2 regions of the Desulfobotulus sapovorans DSM 2055 genome follow, and region 1 is predicted to be linked to the other one. Evidence: predicted binding sites of a transcription regulator. Region 1 holds the regulator's gene; the other holds the start of a gene.
The links. The regulator sigma-54, encoded in region 1, starts transcription at its own class of promoters, with help from an activator protein. The targets are predictions, from matches to a motif close to TNTGGCACANTTTCTGCTNT.
Positions count from the first base shown of each region.

Region 2: BR04_RS09870 (flagellar hook-basal body protein) is a predicted target of sigma-54. The motif match lies at 1,662-1,681, and genes of this name have one in related genera.

Region 1 is NZ_JCANVJ010000009.1:64,104-67,229, reverse strand. It holds gene rapZ (RNase adapter RapZ) at 1-29, opposite strand, end outside; gene BR04_RS08655 (PTS sugar transporter subunit IIA) at 166-624, opposite strand; gene hpf (ribosome hibernation-promoting factor, HPF/YfiA family) at 748-1,308, opposite strand; gene rpoN (RNA polymerase factor sigma-54) at 1,323-2,756, opposite strand; gene lptB (LPS export ABC transporter ATP-binding protein) at 2,758-3,126, opposite strand, start outside.
Region 2 is NZ_JCANVJ010000012.1:27,562-30,687, reverse strand. It holds gene BR04_RS09880 (3-hydroxyacyl-CoA dehydrogenase/enoyl-CoA hydratase family protein) at 1-153, shown strand, start outside; gene BR04_RS09875 (thiolase family protein) at 276-1,460, shown strand; gene BR04_RS09870 (flagellar hook-basal body protein) at 1,713-2,396, shown strand; gene flgG (flagellar basal-body rod protein FlgG) at 2,443-3,126, shown strand, end outside.

The DNA.
Region 1 (3,126 bases):
ACAACAATGATTTTTCCTTTTGTGTGCATTGTACCGTCAGTTTTTTAGGGTTACCCTGTTTGCTGCTCAGGTTGTCAGGGTGAGTGGGGATGTGAACCGGTCTTTATTCGATGAAAGGGAAAATTTTGTGTGCAGCTACCAGGAGTTCTGCCGTAAGGTTGCGTGCTAAAAATTTTCATCCAGAGGGGCGATGATTTCCCGGATGCTTTTTGGATCTGAAGCCCTGCGCAGTTCCGCCTTGAAGTCGGACTGGCGCAGCATCTTTGAAATTCGGGCCAGTATCTGGAGATGCACTCCTTTTTCAGAGGTCGGTGTCAAAATCATAAAAAAAAGATGTACCGGCCTTTCGTCTAAGGCATCAAAGGGAATGCCTCTGCGGCTTTTACCAAAAACAAGGGCAGGGTGTTGGAGGGTGTCCAGTTTGCCGTGGGGGATGGCCACGCCTTCCCCAATGCCGGTACTGCCCAGTCTTTCCCTTTCCAGGAGAACGCGGAGCAGCGTCTCTTCAGGAATGTGGAAGGTTTTGCAGATGGGCGAGCAGAGTTCTTCCAGGGCGGCCATTTTGTTTCTGGCCTGTAGATCCGTAAGAATATGTTCCTGGGGCAGCAATTCCAGGATTTTCATGGCAGTAACCTTAGGGCAAGTTTGTTGGAGAGGCTGGCGTTTTCAAATTCGCAAATGGGATCCGGTGCCCAGGTGGACACCCGCAGGGGGTGTCCACATCTGCCTGTATACCCGGTCAGGAGATCAGGCATCAGGCTGTATCAGACCCAGACTGCCATCTTTCCGCCTGTACAGTACATGCACCCTTTCTGTTCCGGCATCCGTATAGACGATGAAGTCTCTGTCCGAGAGCTCCAGCTGCATGGCCGCTTCTTCGGTTCCCATGGGTTTGAAGGGCATGGATTCCACAACAATAGCCGTATTTCCGGAGATCTTTTCCTCGTCACTGCGGTCTTCGGCCAGGGTTTCCGCTGCTATTGCCGCTTCTGCGCCTTTGATGCCTTCCCGGGATACGGGGCGTTTTTCCCGTATCTTTTCCTTGGTTCTGCGGATCTGGGTTTTGAGCTTGTCCACCAGAAGATCCAGGCTGGCATACATGTTTTCCGATTCTTCCTTTGCCTGAAAACTCAGCTGATCGCAGGTAATGCGCACTTCTGCAATGTGCCGGAGTTTCTCCACAGAGAGAACCACCTGAGCTTCCGCCGGGCTGTCAAACTGTTTGTCCAGCCGGGAGAGCTTATTTGCGGCGTAGGACTTCAGTGCTTCGGAGGGATCAATGTTTTTGAAGGTCACGGATGTCTTCATGGGCTGCCTCCTCATCAGTATTGTCTGCGTTTGCTGGACGGAAGAATTTTGAGAATATCCCTGTATTTCGCTATGGTTCTTCTTGCAATGCGGATGTTGTGTTCCTCTTCAAGGATGCTTGCAAGCTTGATGTCGCTGTAGGGTTCCGCCGGATCTTCATTTTCCACAAGCTGTTTGATTTTTTCAAGCACACTGATGGAGGCCATGGCCTCACCTTCCACCCGGTTGATGGAACTGTTGAAAAAATATTTCAGCTCAAAGAGTCCCTGGGGGGTATAGGCATATTTGTTGGTGGTTACCCGGCTGATGGTGGACTCGTGCATCTGGATATCCTGGGCCACATCCCGGAGTACCATGGGTTTGAGGTGGGCGATACCCTTTTCAAAAAAATCCCGCTGGAAGCGTACAATGCTTTCCATGACACTGCATATGGTTTTTTGTCTTTGCTGGATACTTTTGATCAGCCAGGAGGCGGAACGCATTTTTTCCTGGAGGTACTCCTTGGTTTCTCCTGAAATTTTTTCTCCCGTTCGCATGGCTTTTTTGTAGTAGGGGTTGATGTGCAGTCTCGGCATGCCATCGTCATTGAGGGAAACCACAAAATCATCGTTGTGCTTGTAAACGTAAATGTCCGGTGTGATGTAAACCGGAGACTCATCGTGAAATTCCCTGCCCGGCTTGGGCTCCAGAGAACGGATCAGGGTGACGGCGGCAATGACGGTGTCCAGATCCAGTTTAAGGCTCTTGGCAATGGCCTTAAAATTTTTGTTCTCCAGATTTTTCAGGTGATAGAGAATGATTTTTTCCACCACACCCAGTTCAAGCCCCAGTCTGCGTATCTGAAGGAGGAGGCATTCCTTGAGACTGCGGGCGGCGATTCCCGGAGGGTCGAAGGACTGCACCAGGGCAAGGGCTTCCTCGGCCTTGTCCTCGGAAGTACCGGAACTGCGGATGATGTCGTCAAGGTCGGCATCCAGATAGCCGTCCGTATTGATATTCCCGATGATGAGGCTGGCAAGCTCACGTGCCTGGGGTTCTGGATCGGTCATGGAAAGCTGCCAGAGGAGGTGACCCTGAAGTGTTTCCTTGCTGGAAACGAAATTTTCGTACCGGGTCGCTTCCTTTTCTTCGGATTCAAAGTGTACCCGGCCTGCACTGCTGTATTCATCGAGATAGGCGTCCCAGTCTGTCTCCGGATCCACCTTTTCCCCGATTTCCACTTCCTGAAGACCGCTTTCATCGGCAGGGGCTGTTTCCGCCGGATCCGGTGCATCTGAATCCGGTGCATCCATCCTTTCTTCCAGGGCTGGATTCTGCTCCATTTCCTGCTGTATGGCGTCCACGAGTTCCAGCCGGGAAAGCTGTAGCAGTTTGATGGCCTGCTGCAGCTGTGGCGTCATGACCAGTTGCTGGCTGAGCTTGAGTTGCTGTCGGAGTTCTATGGCCATGTTATAACCGGAATCCGTCTCCTAAATAGGTTTTTCTGGCAATGGGACTGGCAGCGATCTCTGCGGGAGACCCCGAATCCACCACCTTGCCAGAATGCAGAATATAGGCCGTATCACATACGCCCAGGGTTTCCCGTACATTGTGGTCTGAGATCAGAACACCGATATCCCTCTGGCTGAGGTAGGTAATGATCTGCTGAATGTCATTCACGGCCAGAGGATCCACACCCGCAAAGGGTTCGTCCAGCAGGATGAACGCTGGATCTGTGGACAGAACCCTTGCAATTTCAAGCCTTCTGCGTTCTCCACCGGAAAGAACGGCAGCTTTCTGATGGGCAAGATGGGCAATCCCCAGTTCTTCAAGGAGGGC
Region 2 (3,126 bases), on a different contig from region 1:
ATCTCTGGTGGTAATGTGAAGTGCGGCACTGAAGTTCCTGAAGAAAACATTCTCCGTCTGGAGCGTGAGGCCTTCGTTGATTTCTGCAAGGAAGAAAAGACCATCGCCCGTATCGACCACATGCTGAAAACCGGCAAGCCCCTTCGTAACTAATAAAGGCTGAACGGAAATGCCTGACTTTTGCATTCCGGTGTTTTCGTTCAGGTCATAAGGGTTTTCTGGCTGAAGAACCGTTGATCTATATTTGCTAAGATTTCTTCTCAAGGAGGAATACAATGAGAGATGCATATATCGTTTCGTCCGTGCGGACTCCTGGCTGCAAGAACCGTCGGGGTGCTTTCCGTGAAACCCGTCCTGAGCAGCTGCTTTCCCATATCATGAAGGCATGCGTTGACAAGGTTGGGATTGATCCCATTGAAATCGATGACTGCATGATCGGCTGCGCTTTCCCCGAAGGAGAGCAGGGCATCAACATCGGTCGTATTGCCGCCCGTATGGCAGGATTCCCCAACGAAGTTTCCGGTGCTACCGTAAACCGTTTCTGCTCCTCCGGTCTGGAAGCCATTGCTCTGGCTTCTCTGCGTGTTGGTGCTGGCTGGTCTGAAATGACCATGGGTGGTGGTATTGAGTCCATGACCTACGTTCCCATGGGAGGCAATACTCCCCGTCCTCACCCTGATTTTGCCAAGACCAACCCCGAGGCTTATATCTCCATGGGCGTGACTGCAGAGAACGTGGCTGCATCCTATGGTGTTACCCGTCAGGAAATGGACGAGTTCGCAGCCAATACCCATGCCAAGGCTGCTGCTGCCCAGAAGGCCGGTTTCTTCAAGGAAATCGTTCCTACGCCTGCCACCTACTATGTGCCTCAGGCTGATGGTTCCTACGCCATCGAAATCAAAACGATTTCTGAAGATGATGGTGTGCGTGGCGGTACCACTCCTGAAGGCATTGCCCGTCTCAGCTCTCCCTTCAAGTTTGGTGGTTCCGTAACTGCTGCCAACTCTTCCCAGACCACCGACGGTGCGGCTGCTACCCTGATCGCATCCAAGGAAGCCTGTGACCGTCTTGGCCTGAAGCCCATTGCCAAGATGATCGGTTATGCTGTGGCTGGTTGCAAGTCTGAAGAAATGGGTGTGGGACCCAAGTATGCCATTCCCAAAGTACTGAAGCAGGCTGGTCTGAAGATTGAAGATATCGATCTGTTTGAAATCAACGAAGCCTTTGCTTCCCAGGCCATTCACTGCTGCAAGGATCTTGGCATCTGGGGAACCCCCATCATGGACAAGGTGAATATCTGCGGCGGTGCCATCGCCCTGGGGCATCCCCTGGGATGCACCGGTGCCAAGCTGACCGCTACGCTGCTGGCCCAGCTTGAGCGTACCGGTGGCAAGTACGGTATCGTTTCCATGTGCATTGGTGGCGGTATGGGTGCTGCGGGTCTGTTTGAAATGGTATAAACCGCTTTCTGGGTGAACAAGCCCAGAGCGTGTGCTGTATTCGGGGACACTCCGTAAAGGGGTGTCCCCCTCTTTTTTGGTGGAAGTTTTTTCCGGGTGGCCGTCAAAGTTTCTGGTTGACCGCTGTCAAAGAACCATCATGTGGCTGTCAGACTGGGTGCTATGACATCCCGATATCCCGTAAAGCGGGTTTGGGAGAGTCATGGCATTTTTTTTGCTTTATTTTTACCCGGACCGAAGAGGAGGCCGACCATGATTCTTCAGATGACCCGCCCTGTACAGGGTGGCCTGCGCCAGGAAAGACATTTTGAAAATACGTCCAACCATCTGGCCAATGTGGATACGCCAGGATTTAAAAAGGACATTGTGTCCTTCGATAAGGCTTTCCGTGCCCAGCTCAACACGGATCTGAGCCAGGGGCCTTTGCGGACAACGGGGAATTCCCTGGACTTTGCCCTGGAAGATGAGGGCTTTTTTGTCATCCAGACGGCACGGGGACTGCGGTATACCCGGAGTGGAAATTTTACGGTGAATGCGGACGGTTTTCTGGTCACCCAGCAGGGGGAGGCGGTTCTTGCCGGTGGTGCGCCTCTGGGCGTGGGAGGAGGCCGTGTTTCTGCCGATCCCCAGGGCAATATTTTTGTGAATGAGGAGCTGGTGGGCGGGCTGGATGTGGTGACCTTTGCGGATCTTGAGGGGCTTGAGAAGGAAGGCCGTACCCAGTTTCGGTACAAGGGAGATGCGGCGGATGCCATTGCACCGCCTGCCGTGCGCATGCAGCAGGGAGCCCTTGAAATGGCCAACCTTGAGGTGGTGGAGGAAATGACCCATATGATCGCCATCTCCCGTATGTATGAAATTCAGCAGAAACTCATGATGACTCTGGATGAGGTGGATACCAAGGCGATTACGGAGCTGGGACGCTCTCCAGGCTGATGGTGTTTTGCAGAAAATGATTTTTGATAAGTGAAGGGAGGACTCCATGATACGAGGTCTCTGGACGGCCGCCTCAGGCATGGTGGCCCAGCAGATGCAGACGGATGTAACGTCCAACAACCTGGCCAACACCAATACCACGGGCTTTAAAAAGAGCCGGGCCAATTTTCAGGATGTGATGTACCAGACCATGCTGGTGGCGGGTGCGGTCACGCCGGGCGGAGGCCAGGTGCCTTCCGGGATTCAGGTGGGGATGGGGGTTCGGCCTGCCAGTGTGCAGAAGGTGTTTACGGAAGGAGATTATGTACAGACGGGAAATGACCTTGATTTTGCCATAGAAGGCCGGGGTTTTTTTCAAGTCAACCATGGCGGGGAAATCCTTTACACACGGGCCGGAAATTTTACCAAAGATTCTGAGGGATTTATCACAACGACTGCGGGTGACCGTCTCCAGCCGGAGATTGCTTTGCCGGCTGAAACCATTCTTGTGACCCTGCAGTCCAACGGTCTGCTCACGGCTCATGGCCAGAACGAGGAAATTCTGCTGACAGAGCAGATTACCCTGCACAATTTTGTGAATCCTTCGGGGCTTTTTGCCATGGGGCAGAACCTGTTCCGTCCGACGGAGGGCTCGGGAGAGCCCATTGAGGGTATACCGGGAGAAGACGGGCTGGGTACGGTCTCCAACCATTATCTGGAAATGTCCAACGTGAGTGTGGTGGAGGAAATG